4 regions of the Formivibrio sp. oc-25 genome follow, and region 1 is predicted to be linked to each of the others. Evidence: predicted binding sites of a transcription regulator. Region 1 holds the regulator's gene; each other region holds the start of a gene.
The links. Region 1 encodes sigma-54, which starts transcription at its own class of promoters, with help from an activator protein. Its sites were predicted from a motif close to CTGGCACGCTTCATGCTT; they were not measured.
Positions count from the first base shown of each region.

Region 2: the regulator sigma-54 is predicted to act here: its motif matches at 1,670-1,687, upstream of flgB (flagellar basal body rod protein FlgB).
Region 3: the regulator sigma-54 is predicted to act here: its motif matches at 2,022-2,039, upstream of AC0KVQ_RS02300 (nitrate/nitrite transporter).
Region 4: the regulator sigma-54 is predicted to act here: its motif matches at 1,718-1,735, upstream of AC0KVQ_RS05945 (Rdx family protein).

Region 1 covers NZ_JBVVOL010000011.1:14,791-18,514, forward strand. The annotation lists gene lptA (lipopolysaccharide transport periplasmic protein LptA) at 1-99, shown strand, start outside; gene lptB (LPS export ABC transporter ATP-binding protein) at 96-818, shown strand; gene AC0KVQ_RS09215 (RNA polymerase factor sigma-54) at 825-2,228, shown strand; gene hpf (ribosome hibernation-promoting factor, HPF/YfiA family) at 2,268-2,591, shown strand; gene ptsN (PTS IIA-like nitrogen regulatory protein PtsN) at 2,685-3,158, shown strand; gene hprK (HPr(Ser) kinase/phosphatase) at 3,139-3,724, shown strand, end outside.
Region 2 covers NZ_JBVVOL010000007.1:75,181-78,904, forward strand. The annotation lists gene flgE (flagellar hook protein FlgE) at 1-62, opposite strand, end outside; gene AC0KVQ_RS06550 (flagellar hook assembly protein FlgD) at 115-795, opposite strand; gene flgC (flagellar basal body rod protein FlgC) at 808-1,218, opposite strand; gene flgB (flagellar basal body rod protein FlgB) at 1,230-1,640, opposite strand; gene AC0KVQ_RS06565 (SMP-30/gluconolactonase/LRE family protein) at 1,860-2,768, opposite strand; gene AC0KVQ_RS06570 (tripartite tricarboxylate transporter permease) at 2,786-3,724, opposite strand, start outside.
Region 3 covers NZ_JBVVOL010000002.1:172,357-176,080, forward strand. The annotation lists gene AC0KVQ_RS02285 (DUF4198 domain-containing protein) at 1-250, shown strand, start outside; gene AC0KVQ_RS02290 (hypothetical protein) at 247-555, shown strand; gene AC0KVQ_RS02295 (helix-turn-helix transcriptional regulator) at 605-1,561, shown strand; gene AC0KVQ_RS02300 (nitrate/nitrite transporter) at 2,180-3,388, shown strand; gene AC0KVQ_RS02305 (bifunctional protein-serine/threonine kinase/phosphatase) at 3,398-3,724, shown strand, end outside.
Region 4 covers NZ_JBVVOL010000006.1:118,205-121,928, forward strand. The annotation lists gene glnL (nitrogen regulation protein NR(II)) at 1-511, opposite strand, end outside; gene AC0KVQ_RS05940 (DUF4124 domain-containing protein) at 837-1,319, opposite strand; gene AC0KVQ_RS05945 (Rdx family protein) at 1,352-1,648, opposite strand; gene AC0KVQ_RS05950 (HAD family hydrolase) at 1,928-2,551, opposite strand; gene glnA (type I glutamate--ammonia ligase) at 2,642-3,724, opposite strand, start outside.

The DNA of each region.
Region 1 (3,724 bases):
TCCGAGCTGTATCAGGTCAAAAGCAATCCGGGCGGTCGTGTGAACATTACGATTACCCCGAAAAAGAAAGAAACGACAGACGGGAAGGCTGCGCAATGAGTGTGCTCAAGGCCGAACATCTGAGCAAAGCCTACCGCAAGCGTACCGTGGTGCGAGATGTCTCGCTGGAAATTGCCTGCGGCGAGGTTGTCGGCCTGTTGGGGCCCAATGGCGCGGGTAAGACCACCAGTTTCTACATGATTCTGGGGCTTGTGGCACTTGATGGCGGCAAGATCGAGCTCGATGGCGTGGATATCACCCGCCAGCCCATTCACAAGCGCGCCCGTTTGGGGTTGGGATACTTGCCGCAGGAAGCCTCGATCTTTCGCAAGATGACGGTCGCCGAGAATATTCGGGCAGTGCTGGAGTTGCAGGAGATCGAGCCGGAAGAAGTTGAAACGCGCCTGGATGATCTGTTGCACGACCTGCATATCGGACATCTGCGTGACAGCAACGCCTTGGCCCTATCGGGCGGCGAGCGCCGCCGTGCCGAAATAGCCCGTGCCCTGGCCGCCAGTCCGCGCTTCATCTTGCTGGATGAGCCATTTGCCGGTGTGGATCCGATTGCCGTGATGGATATCCAGCGCATCGTGCGCTTCCTGAAAGAGCGCGGGATTGGTGTGTTGATCACCGACCACAATGTTCGCGAAACACTTGGAATTTGCGATCGGGCTTACATTATTTCCAGCGGTGAAGTCATCGCGTCCGGCTCGCCGGATGATATTGTCAACAATGAAAGTGTGCGCAAGGTCTACCTTGGCGAACACTTCAGAATGTAAGCAGTAATGAAACAATCCCTGCAATTGCGCATTGCGCAGCAGCTCAATCTGACGCCACAACTGGCGCAATCGATCAAGTTGCTGCAACTCTCTACCCTTGATTTCCAGCAGGAAATCGAGCGCTTCCTCGCGGAAAACCCACTGCTCGAGCGAGAGGAGGGGGCGGCGGACAGGGAGCATGAATCCACCCAGAGCGATACGCCTGCTGCGGAATCCGAGCGCGAAGCGCCGGAAATGGAAGCGGGTGAGTTGCGCTGGGATGATGTGCGCAGCGGTAACAGTCGCAGTGATGATGACGAAAATGATCCTGCGCTCAATGTGGCACAAAGCCTGAGCTTGCGTGAACACCTGATTGCCCAGGCCGGCCTGTTGCCACTGGCGCCGCGCGAACGGGCTTTGCTTGAACTCCTGATCGATGCACTGGATGATGATGGCCTGCTGACGCAGCAGCTTGAGGAAATCCTGTCGCAGGTGCCGCTGGATGTACGCGAGGAAATGGAAATTGACGAGGACGATCTCGCCATTGCCTTGGCCTATCTGCAACAGCTTGAACCCATCGGCGTGGGTGCGCGCGATTTGTCCGAATGCCTGCGGTTGCAGTTGTTGCAGCAACCGCAAAGCCCAGCCAGGCAGTTGGCGCTTGATATCGTGCGCGATCATCTCGATTTATTGGCTGCGCGCGACTACACTAGAATCAAAAGGCAGCTGCAATGTGGTGATGAATGCCTGAGGGAGGCACAAACCTTGATCACGGGGCTCAACCCCCGTCCCGGTGCGGATTGGTCCGCAGACTCCCCGCGTTATGTCGTCCCTGATGTGATCGTTGATTGTTATCGTGGTGCCTGGCGCGTGCGGTTGAACGAGTCCGCGATGCCCAAGCTGCGAGTGAACGAGATGTATGCCCGTATCCTGCAACAGGAAAGCGGCGCAGGATTGGCGACACAGCTGCAGGAAGCTCGCTGGCTGCTCAAGAGTGTAGAACAGCGCGGGCAGACCATCCTGCGGGTGGGTCAGGCAATCGTAGAGCGGCAACGGGCTTTTTTTGAACATGGCGAAGAAGCAATGCGGCCGCTGGTGCTGCGCGATATCGCCGAACAGCTGGGCTTGCATGAATCAACGGTTTCGCGGGTGACGACCCAGAAGTTCATGCTCTCGCCGCGCGGTTTGCTGGAGTTCAAGTATTTCTTCGGCAGCCACGTTGAAACCGAAGCGGGCGGAGAGTGTTCGGCGACGGCAATCAAGGCGCTGATAAAGAAACTGGTCCAGAATGAAAACAAGAACAAGCCCCTGTCCGATGGGGCGATAGGTGAAGAACTCGCAAAGCAAGGGATCGTGATTGCGCGACGAACCGTTGCCAAATACCGGGAGGCATTGCTGATTCCTCCCGTCAACCAGCGCAAGAGCTTGTAAGTACAAGGCCTTGTCAGGCTTATCATAAGGAGACGTACCATGAACCTCAACATTAGCGGCCATCATGTGGAAGTAACCCCGGCGATCCGTGACTACGTCATTGCCAAGCTCGAACGCGTGACGCGTCACTTTGATAACGTCATCGATGTGGGCGTGATCATCTCCGTGGACAAGTTGCAGCAAAAAGTTGAGGCTACCGTGCATGTGCGCGGCAAGGATATTCATGTCGAGTCGATCGATGCGGACATGTATGCGGCCATTGATTTGCTGGCCGACAAGCTTGATCGCCAGATCGTCAAGCACAAGGAGAAAATCCAGAATCACCGTAATGAGAGCATGAAGCATCAAGAAGTTGCTGAATAATCCAGCAGCGGGCAAGGTACGGGAACGCCGCGAGTCGTTCCCGTTTTTCTTTGCGTTACAATATCTAACATTTGAACCTGATCCATTCCAGCCATGAGCCTGATCAACAAGATCCTCCCGTCCAGCAATATTTTCCTGGATTTGGAGGTCGGCAGTAAAAAACGCGTGTTCGAACACGTCGGCATTCTGTTTGAGAACAGCCACGGTATTGCGCGCAGCGTGATTTTCGACAGCCTGTTTGCCCGGGAAAAACTGGGCTCGACCGGTCTTGGTCAGGGTGTGGCCATTCCGCACGGGCGCATCAAGGGGCTGAAAGAGGCAACGGGCGCCTTTGTCCGGCTCAAGGAGCCGATTCCGTTCGATGCACCGGATGGCAAGCCGGTTTCGCTGATTTTTGTGATGTTGGCTCCGGCCAACGCCACGGATCTGCATCTGCAAATTCTCTCGGAACTGGCACAACTTTTTTCCGACAAACAGATGCGGGATCAATTGCTGGCTGTGAGTGATGCCGGTGAAGCATGGAAACTGATCTCCACGTGGGAACCTTATGCCGCAGATTACAGTTAGGCAGCTATTTATCGATAACGCCGAGAAGCTGCGGCTAACCTGGGTGGCGGGCCAATCCGGCGCCAACAACCTGCTCTCCAATGACGCATCAGAACAGAAACCGTTGCTGTCTCTGGTGGGCCATCTGAATTTTGTCCACCCCAATCGGATTCAGGTGCTCGGCGTGGCCGAGATCGCCTACCTGGCCGGCCTTTCGCCCGAGTCGCAACAGGAAGGGATGAACCGCCTGTTCGCTAACGACATGGCCGCCATGATCGTGGCCAATGGCCAGCAGGTGCCGGATGTTCTCAAGGATGCAGCGGAACGGCATCATGTACCGCTGCTGACCTCGCCGGAATTGTCGCCCTACCTGATGGAGGTTTTGCGCTTCTATCTTTCCAAGGCACTGGCGGTTTCCACCCATCTGCACGGCGTATTCCTGGATGTGCTGGAAATGGGCGTGCTGGTGACGGGCGAATCAGCCATGGGCAAGAGCGAGCTGGCGCTGGAATTGATCTCGCGGGGTCATGGTCTGGTTGCTGATGATGTGGTCGAGGTCTATCGCACCAATCCGGAAACGCTGGAAG
Region 2 (3,724 bases), on a different contig from region 1:
CCGATGACATCCAGATTCTTTGACGACGTATTCAGGCCACTCAACCCTTGCTGGAAACCCATTTCCTTCTCCTTATTTTTCGCGATCGGGCATTACCCACCGCGCAAAAAACTTTTAACGAATTTGTGACACTGAATTCAGATCAACCGCAGAGCCATCGGCCAGTACGATCTTGGTGCTGCCGCCATCGAGCGCCACGCTGCCCACCTTTTGCCAGGTCTGGGTTTGCAGCTGCACGGCACTGCCATCACTCTGCGCGCCATAAGCACGAATCGTGTACGTGCCTGCCGATGCAGTCGTTCCCTCGGCTGTTTTGCCATCCCAGGTGAAATTGCCGTAGCCGGTAAACGATTGCTGGCCAAATTCGAGTTCCTGTACGACCTTGCCTGAAGCATCCACAACCTGCACCAGACCTCCTTTCAGACCAGAGGTGATATTGGTACGGAAATCAATCGCGGTTGAACCGTCGTAATTCAGGGTCGATCCCGCAGCCAGCACCGACTTGCCGATCACATTGGCGGCCTGCAAGGTTTGCTGGGCAGTAAAGCTGCTCAGCATGCTGGTGAATGAATCGTTGAGCTGGCTCAACTGCGTCACCATATTGATCTGCGCCATCTGTGAAGTCGTCTCGGCGCTATCCATCGGATTGAGCGGATCCTGATTCTGCAATTGGGTCACCAGCAGTTTCATGAAGCGATCCTGCTGCTCTTCCATATCGGTCTTGGTAGTGCTGGCTTTGGCATTCAGCGCACTGTAGTCGTAACTGCTATTCTGGGTACTGGAAACGGTAGCCATTCTTCAGCTCCTTCAGACCTGGCCAAGTGCCAGGGTACGGGTCATCAGGGTCTTGGCGGTATTCATCACCTCGACATTGGTCTGGTAAGCGCGCGAGGCGGAAATCATATTGGTCATTTCCTCGATCGCATTCACATTCGACATGGCGACATAGCCATTGGCATCAGCCAGCGGATTGTTCGGCTGATAGGCCAGTTTGGCCGGGGTCGGATCTTCATACACACCAGAAACCTTGACACCCAGCGCATTCTGGCCGGCACCCACGGGGGCGGCCTGAAACACCACCTGCTTGGCGCGGTAGGGCTGACCATTTGAGCTGGTCACCGACTCGGCATTGGCCAGATTGGATGCCACCGCATTCAGGCGAGCCGACTGGGCCTGCATGGCGGATGCGGAAATATCAAAAATACGGAACAGGGACATGATCAGCCGCCTTAGTTACTCTTGATCGCAGAACTCAGGCCTTCGATGCGTTTTTGCATGAAGGTGATTGCCGCCTGATAACGCAGGGCGTTATCGGTAAATGCAACCATTTCCTCATCGACATTCACGGTATTGCCATCAATCGACGGCTGGCTTGGCGTGCGGTAAAGCACTGCAGAGGCCGGGAAAATATCGACCGAGGTACTCGTTTGCAGATGACGGGCATCCGTGGTCGCCAAAGCAGGTTGAGTATTGCCACCAGCCAGTGCATTGTTGAATGCGGACGTAAAATCCACATCGCGCGCCTTGTAGTTGGGCGTATCGGCATTGGCGATATTGGCGGCAATCAGCTCCTGGCGCGCAGCACGCAATTTCAGCGCTGTTTCCTGTACCCGAAAGTGATTATCAAGTCGCGACAACATGGCAAACCTCCTGAAGTTGGACGATTTGCCAGCAGGAAGCATGCCAGCATTGAAATTGGCGGAAAGCCGCACGAATACTGGCGCACCTGCAACGGGGAAACCCGGCACAGGCAAATTTTGCCGGTAGGCGGCAAGGCGATCAGCCGGCAGCGGCAATAAAAAACGGCGGGAAACCGCGCATGCCGCGATCACCCGCCGTAACGAGGAGAAAAGTGAAAATCAGCCAGCCAGACGTGGTTCCGCAATACCCTGTACCCCGGGGCGGAACATCAGCAATCGCCCGGCATGCGGGTCGGTCTCAAGATCCTTTTCGCCACGGCATAGTGACGTCACCAGCAGGGTCTGGCCATCCTCGCCACCAAACGCGCACATGGTGGGCTTGAGCATCGGCAAACGGTATTGGCGATCGAGCTTGCCCTGCGGGGTAAAGCGCATCAGGCTGCCGTCATCCAGCCCGCAGATCCAGTAGCAGCCATCCACGTCCACGGCAGCGCCATCTGGACGCCCGCCCGCATTGCGCAGATCGGCAAATGCACGCTTGTTGCCGATCCAGCCGCTGTCGGTGTCATAGTCGAACGCCCAGAGCATGCGCCGGTCGCGATGCGTATCGGAGCAATAGAAGGTCTTGCCGTCCGGACTGAAAGCCGAACCGTTCGGAATGACAAAGTCATCAAACTCGGAAGGCTGCAATCCTTCAGCCCGGGTATAGCGATACCAGCGCCCGGCCGGCTCGCCCAGCGAGATATCCATCACCATGCTCGATACCCACAGGCGCCCTTGCCGATCACAACGGCCATCGTTGAAGCGCATGCCGGCTAAAGGATGCGCAACGCTGGCCAGCCGTGTGATTTCGGCATCTTCACCTTCGCCCAGCATCACATCGAAAATTCCGGTTTCGCAACTGCACACCATGTGGCCATCCGGACGCAGCACCATGCTGCCGATACGCTCCGGCAAACGCCAGCTACGTACGGCACCGCTGGATGCATCCAGCCGGAAGGCACGGCCGGCCTGGTCGATCCACGCCCAGCAGGCACTACCGGCATCCCAGACCGGGCTTTCACCCACGTTGTTGCGTATTTCCGGACAAATCAACGCATCCGGACCAATTGTGATGGTTTGTGTCATGACAAGTCCTCTGTGAATCAGGCCGGGGTATCGGCGGCTGCCAATTGCAGATTGCGTTGCTGGCGTTTTTTCTGGAAACGGCGAATCACCGGGAAACACAGCGTGAACAATGCCAAAATCAGAAAACCGAGCGTAATCGGGCGGGTATACAGGAAATCATAACTGCCACTGGACAAGGACAACGCCCGGCGGAAGCTGCTTTCGGCCATGGGCCCCATGATCAGCGCCAGCACGATCGGAGAAGGCGGAAATTCCCATTTCTGCATGAAATAGCCAACGACGCCGGCGATCAGCATGATGCCGATATCGAACATGCTGTTGTTGATCGCGTAAGTTCCCACGATGCACAGCGCCATGATGGTTGGCGTCAGGATCGATTTGGGCATCTGCAGGATGCGGCCCATGAAGCGCAACGAGCCCAAGCCAAGTACCAGCAAGGCCACATAGCAGAACAGCATGCCGGCAAACAGGGTGAACACCAGATCGGCATGTTCCTTGAACAGCAACGGCCCCGGCTGCAAACCTTGCAGCGTCAACGCACCCAGCATCACGGCCGTAACGGCATCACCCGGAATACCCAGCGTCAGCATCGGCAGCAAGGCACCACCGGTACAGCCATTGGCACCCGATTCACAAGCAGCCACGGCCGAGAGTTCGCCCTTGCCGAAATTTTCCGGCGTCTTGCTGAAACGCTTGGCCTCGTTGTAGGCCACGAATGCAGCAATGTCGGCACCGGCGCCAGGAATGGAACCAATGAAAACACCCAGGCCGGTCGAGCGCAACACGGTGCCCAGCATGCGCTTGTAGGTGCTCCACGGCGGAATGATGCGCCCCAGTTCTGCTGCCTTGTTTTTCAGGGTTTCGCTCTCGGCCATCGCCTTGAAGGCTTCGGCGGCGGCGAACAGACCAATCATCACCGGAATGAACGGCACCTGCATCAGCTCATTGAATCCCCC
Region 3 (3,724 bases), on a different contig from region 1:
CTTCCGGCTGACGCGCGATGGCCAGCCGCTGGCCGGGGTCGAGATCGAACTGGTTCCGCACGGCACCTATTACCGCAACGACCGGCGCCAGACCCTGCTGAAAACCGATGCGGCCGGCGAGGTGCGTTTCGAGCCCGCCATGATGGGGCCGCACCTGATGACGGTGCCGGTCGAGGTGGCCAGCACCAATCCGCAGGTGGATGCCGAATCGATGTTGTTTTATCTGAGCTTCGAGGCCCTGGGGCAATGAAGCGCCGGCTCTTTCTGTTGGCCTGGGCGCTGACCGTGCCGGCCCATGCGCATACGCCGATGCTGGATTGCCGCATGGAAGGGAGGGAAATTGTCTGTACCCCCGGTTTCAGCGATGGCACGCCGGCGCCGGGCATGACCGTGCAGGTTTACAGCTATGCCGACGAATTGCTGCAAAAGGCGCAGGCGGATAGCCAGTCCCGGGTGAAATTCCAGCGCCCACCGGGCGATTTTTATATCCGTTTCGATCCGGGGCATGAATCCCCGGCCGAATTCGACCATGCCGATTTGCCAGCAAGTGAGTAGAAAACCGGAAATGCAGACCGTTCGGGATAAACCTGCCCAGGATGAAGCAATGCTGAGCGCACACGCCATCAGGACGCAGTGGCGGCCGATCCTCAGCGATTACCGCCGCATCGATGCCGCCGAGGATGGGGCGCCGGCGCTGATGCAGGGACGGGCCGGGCTGTGGCAGGTGCGCCCGGGTTTTTACCTTTACACGGCGGACTGGGTGCATCTGCAGGATATGCAGTGCCAGGCCATGTTGCATCCCGGCGTGCATGTCCTGCTGCGTTTGCAGGGCTGTGCCGGACTCTCGCTGGGCGATACGCCGCTGCTGCCCGATCCGCAGGCGCAGGATGCCACGGGGTCTGCCGGCCTCGCTTTTTTCCTTGCCGAGCCGACACCGATGATCCGGCAGGCAAGTGTGGAAACATGCGAGCGCATGGTGGGATTGCTGCTGATGCCGCAGTGGCTGGAAAACCATGGCCTGCTTTCAATGGATATCCGCGCGGGATGGGGGCGGCACCTCTCGTACCGGCGGTGGCGGCCTTCGGCCCGGGCGACCACGCTGGCCAACCAGTTGTTGCGCCAGGGTACACAAGCGAATCCGTTGCAGCAGTTGCTGTGCGAGAGCAAGGCGCTGGAGCTGGTGGCCGAAGCGCTCGATTTCCTGGCTTGCGATCAACCGGAAAGCGCCGGCCTGCGCCCGGATGAATTCCGTCGTGTCAGCCGGCTGAAGGCCTTTCTCGATAGCGGCGAGGCAGACCGGCTGGATCTGGCAGCGATTGCCCAGTATGCCGGCTGCAACGCGAATTCCTTGCAGCAGTGGTTTCGTCAGGCCTATGGCAAGACGATTTTTGACTACCTGCGTGAATCCCGTCTGCGCCGCGCTGCCCGCCTGCTGGAGCAGGATGGCATCAGTGTGGGGCAGGCGGCCGAGGTGGCCGGTTATAACAGCCAATCCAATTTCTCGACTGCCTTTAGGCGCTGTTTCGGCATCTGCCCCAAGCAGATGCGCTGCAAGGTGTAAATGGCGTGTGTGATGTAACACGCGCAACACCCGCCAAGGCGAGAATTCCTGTGGGGTAATTTGCCAGTGAGAGCCTGTTCACGATCATTTCACTGCAGCGCCAGACAGGAAAAGGGCTGGCCACAAGGCGAACGACGCTGGCAATAACGGGTTATTTCCAAGGCGTTCAACGCAGTGGATGGCCATTTTCCTGCCTGGCCCGGCGGGTTCCGGGCATTGCCGGCAGCCGCCGGCGTTACAAACCGCTTGTGGTACACGTACCACGACACGGTTTGTGTCTTGGCCTCTATCCGGCACTGCCCAGAACGCTGCGGTGAAATGATCGTGAACAGGCTCTGAAACCGCCGTGCGCGGCTTCGGTGCAAATTACTGCTCCGTTGGCACCCCCCTGGTGCAAGCCCCTCCGGCCTCTGAGGGGTATTTTTTTATCCGTACACAGTATTGATAACGATTTTCATCCTTGGCACAGGCTTTGCTTTGCTGATGGCAATCCGGCACAACGAGGTGCCGGGATGTATCGCACAGATCATGTGCGGTGAGGTGGTACAGGACAAAGGCGTCTGGAAGCTTGTTATCCATGCAGGCATCCCGGCGCTTTTTTGCTTTCTGGAGAACAAGATGAACAAGAGTTTCTGGCAGTCCGGGCATACCCCGACGCTACTGTCCGCGTTTTGCTATTTCGACCTGAGCTTCATGGTCTGGTATCTGCTGGGCCCACTGGCGGTGCTGATTGCCACCGATCTGCAACTGGATGCCCAGCAGCGCGGCATGATGGTCGCCACGCCGACGCTGGCCGGCGCGGTATTGCGCCTGCTGTTCGGCATGCTGGTCGATCGCATCGGCCCGAAGAAAACCGGGCTGATTGCACAAGTCATCGTGCTGGTGGGGCTGGCTGCCGCCTGGAAGATCGGCGTGCACAGCTACGGTCAGGTGCTGCTCCTAGGGCTTTGCCTGGGCGTGGCCGGTGCGGCATTTGCGATTGCGCTGCCGCTGGCTTCGCGCTGGTATCCGCCCGAGCATCAGGGCAAGGCGCTTGGCATTGCCGGGGCGGGTAATTCCGGTACCGTGTTCGCCGCGCTGTTCGCGCCGGCGCTGGCGATTGCCTACGGCTGGCAGAACGTATTCGGCCTGTCGCTGATTCCGCTCGGCTTTGCCTTCGTGGTGTTTCTGGTCTTTGCCAAGGATGCGCCCAACGCACCGCCGCCCAAGTCGCTGAACCAGTACCTGAAAGCCCTGGGCGATGCCGATGCCTGGTGGTTCATGTTCTTCTACTGCGTGACCTTCGGTGGTTTCCTGGGTCTGGCGAGCTCGCTGCCGAGCTTCTTCCATGATCAGTTCGGCATGGCGCCGAAAATGGCCGGCTTTGCCACGGCGGCGTGTGTGCTGGCCGGTTCGGTGATGCGCCCGATCGGCGGCACGATTGCCGACCGCATCGGCGGCATCAAGAGCCTGTTGATCATGTATACCGTCGCGGCGGTCTGCATCGCCGGAGTGGGGGTCGGCCTCGGTGCGGTGCTGACCATCGTGCTCTTCATCGGCGCGATGCTGGCGCTGGGCGCAGGCAACGGTTCGGTGTTCCAGCTGGTGCCGCAGCGTTTCGCCAAGGAAATCGGCGTGATGACCGGGCTCATCGGCATGGCCGGCGGCATCGGTGGTTTCCTGCTCGCCGCCGGGCTGGGCATGGTCAAGCAGCACAGCGGCAGCTACCAGCTCGGGTTGTGGGTGTTCGCTGGACTGGCACTGTTTGCCTGGGTGGGGCTGGCTCGCGTGAAGCACCGCTGGCGTACGACGTGGGGGTCGGCAGCGTCGACTTCTGCGCGCGTCTAATCTAGTGGTATGAGTGCCCAGATCCTCCACTGGGGTGGCCAAAGCCACCCCGGCCAGAAAAGCCGCAACGAAGACGCCTGGCAGGCTGTCCAGCCTGCCCCGCCTTTGCCTGCAAGTCTGGGCGCGCTATTCCTGTTGGCCGATGGCGTGAGCGATTGCGCCGATGGTGCGCTCGCGGCGCAGAGCACGGTGCGCACGCTGGCAGCCGATTATTACGCGGCCCCGCAAACCTGGAGTGCCACGCAAACGCTGCAAAGCCTGCTTGCCGCGCAAAATCGCTGGTTGCTGGCGCAGCCGCACCAGCTGCTCTTGACCACGATTGCCGCACTGGCGCTG
Region 4 (3,724 bases), on a different contig from region 1:
ATTCCTCGACGATGACCTGGGTGTATTCCTTCAGGCGTGGATCGGGCAGCTCGTGCGCCAGCAGCTGGGCAGCCCCTTGAATGCCGCCAAGCGGATTCTTGATCTCGTGCGCCAGATTGCGGATCAGTTCGCGGTTGGCCTGCTGCTGCGCCTGCACGCGTTCTTCATTGGCAATGCGGCGTTGCTGATCGATATGGCGAATTTCCAGCACGAAAGCCGCCTGCGATGCTTCGATCGGCGTCACGGTCAGCGTGATGTACATCTCGCCTTGCGGGCCTTCCACGGCCAGCTCGTGTTCGGTGATCGAGATGTTGTCACGCTGGGCGGTCAGAAAGGCTTGGGTAATCGGCGAAGCCGGACCGAAGCAGGCTGCCAGTGTCAGTCCTTCGCAATCGCGCAGGGTGAACAGGCTTTTGACTGCCGGGTTGGCATAGGTGATTCGGCCATCGGTTGCGATGGCAAGTACTGCGGCATCCAGAAATTCAAGTCCGGCAAATGCGCTGTGGCTCATGGCGCTGCGCTCCTTAGGTTTGCCTGTATGAAAGCAAAAGATGGGCCAGCCCGTATAAACGCAGCAAAATCGCTTGCTGGAGCCCACCCCTGCGCTTGCTGCGAAACCGTGAACAGGTTCTCAAATCCGCATGTGTTCCCTGTGCATTCCGTTTTTTACGCGGTGTCTCACCCCGCCGGCGGTTTATCACGACCAGTGATGAACAGTTTTCACGCGATGATTGATTGTGCTTGCACCAGTATAGCGCACCAAAGTGGGGCGATCAGTGCACGTGCGGAGGGCAGGTTTGGCTGTGCCAAATCAGTGCATGGAAGGGCAGGGGCAATCAGCGCAACTTGCCAAGTTCGCTTTGCAGGGCGGCGATGTTTTTTTCATGCAGCAATACACCTTCCCGCAGGCGCCCCAGACGCTCGACATATTGTTGCGGGTTGGATTTGTCCTGTGCGCTGCGCTGGGCTTCGGCGTTGGTCAGTTCCTGCTTGCGCTCGTTCAGCAGGCGCTGCTCGTTGCCGAGTTCATCTTCCAGAATGCGGCGGCGGTTGAGGTCACGCTCTTTCTGGGTGCCGGCATCCACGCGCGGGAAGGATGAAGGCGATACCGTGCTGCGTGATGGTGCGGGCGCGGAGAGGCTGGGTGCGGCAGAGCGGGCTGTTGCGCGCGTGGGTTCGATCAGGATGCGTTGCGCACCCCTGACCGGTGCATTGGTAAAGGTGATGTTGCCGTGCTCATCGACATGCTTGTAGATGTCGGCCCATGTCGGGGCGGCAAGTACAAACAGCAGCGGCGTTAAATGGCGTAGCTTCATCATGGATCGAGAGTAGCACAGGGCCCTCAATGCTGTCAGTCGGGCTGTCGATTGTCGCTGTGGCCCAGTGATTTGTCGGGCACGATCAGATCGCGGATGCGCTGCTTGATTTCCTTGGCTTCAGGAAAGCGTTGTTCGGTCTTGCGGTCCCAGATGATGGTGTCGTTGCAGCTCACCACAAAAACGCCACCCGTTCCGGGTTGCAGGGCAACTTCGCCCAGTTCTTCGCTGAAGGTGGTCAACAGTTCTTGCGCCAGCCAAGCGGCGCGTAGCAGCCAGTTGCAACGGGTGCAGTAGTGGATAACCACGCGGGGTTTGTCTGTGCTGTTCATGACGATTTCCTCAGAGCCTGTTCACGATCATTTTACCGCAGCGTTCTGTGCAGTGCCGGATAGAGGCCAAGGCACAAACCGTGCCGTGGTACGTGTACCACAAGCGGTTTGTAACGCCGGCGGCTGCCGGCAATGCCCGGAACCCGCCGGGCCAGGCAGGAAAATGGCCATCCACTGCATTGAACGTCTTGGAAATAACCCGTTATTGCCAGCGTCGTTCGCCTTGTGGCTAACCCTTTTCCTGTCTGGCGCTGCGGTGAAAAGATCGTGAACAGGCTCTCAGGTTGGCAGGCCAAGTATGCGCAATTCCAGATGCGAGTGCCGGTCGTTGCCGTGATGTACGCCATGCCAGCCCAGTGCGCGAGCAGCCTGCACGTTGTGTTCGACATCGTCGATGAAGACGAGTTCTTCGGGTTGCAAGTCCGGCAAATCGCGCGCGATGCGATCGAACATCAGGCGGTAGAAAGCCGGATCGGGCTTGATCAGGCCGATTTCGCCCGATACCAGAATGTCGCGGAAACGGCTAAGCAGCGGGAAATTGGCGCGCGCATAGGGGAAGGTTTCCGCCGACCAGTTGGTGAGCGCATACAGCGGGATGCCTGCAGCATCCAGTGTTTCCAGCAGCGCCAAACCATCCGGCAGCGTGCCGGCGAGCATCTCGGGCCAGCGCGAGTAGAACGCCTCGATCAGGTTGGCGTGCTCGGGGAATTGCCGCACCAACAGCGCCGTGCCCTCCGCAAGCGATCTGCCGGCATCCTGCTGCACATTCCAGGTGCTGTTGCAGACATGTGTGAGGAAATAGCGGCGTTCATCCGCATCCGGGATTAGCGCACGGTAGACATATTCGGGGTTCCAGTCGACCAGAACTCCACCCAGGTCGAATACGACGGCGCGGATAGACATGATGGCAGCCTGCGATAAAAAAGGGATTCTACGAAAAACAAAGCCCCGTGCCGAGACACGGGGCTTTGCGACAGCGGTAATCCGAGTGGATTACAGGCTGTAGTACATGTCGAACTCAACCGGGTGAGTCGTCATGCGGGTACGGTTCACTTCAGCCATCTTCAGTTCAAGGTAGGCGTCGATGAATTCGTTGCTGAACACGCCGCCACGGGTCAGGAACTCGCGGTCTGCGTCGAGTGCAGCCAAAGCTTCTTCCAGCGAGGCACACACGGTCGGGATCAGCTTGTCTTCTTCCGGCGGCAGATCGTACAGGTTCTTGTCGGCCGGATCGCCCGGGTGGATCTTGTTCTGGATACCATCCAGACCGGCCATCATCAGGGCGGAGAAGCACAGGTACGGGTTGGCCAGCGGATCCGGGAAGCGGGTCTCGATACGGCGAGCCTTGTCGGACTGCACGTGCGGAATGCGGATCGAAGCGGAACGGTTGCGAGCCGAGTAGGCCAGCTTGACCGGCGCTTCGTAGTGCGGAACCAGACGCTTGTACGAGTTGGTGCCCGGGTTGCAGATGGCGTTCAGTGCCTTGGCGTGCTTGATGATACCGCCGATGTAGTACAGGGCGGTGTCGGACAGGCCGGCGTAGCCGTTGCCTGCAAACATGTTCTTGCCATCTTTCCAGATCGACTGGTGCACGTGCATGCCGGAACCGTTGTCGCCAACGATGGGCTTCGGCATGAAGGTGGCGGTCTTGCCGTACTGGTGAGCCACGTTGTGGATCACGTACTTCATGACTTGAGTCCAGTCAGCACGTTGTACCAGGGTGCTGAACTTGGTACCGATTTCGCACTGGCCGGCGGTAGCCACTTCGTGGTGGAACACTTCAACCGGGATGCCCAGCTCTTCCAGGATCAGCACCATGGTGGCGCGGATGTCTTGCAGGCTGTCAACCGGCGGAACCGGGAAGTAGCCGCCCTTGACCATCGGACGGTGACCGGTGTTGCCACCTTCGAATTTTTCGCCGGTGGCCCAGGCAGCTTCTTCGGAATTGATCTTCACGAAGCAACCGGACATGTCGGTGTTCCAGGTGATGCTGTCGAAGATGAAGAATTCTGGTTCCGGACCGAAGTAGGCGGTGTCGCCAATGCCGGTGGACTTCAGGTAGGCTTCAGCGCGCTT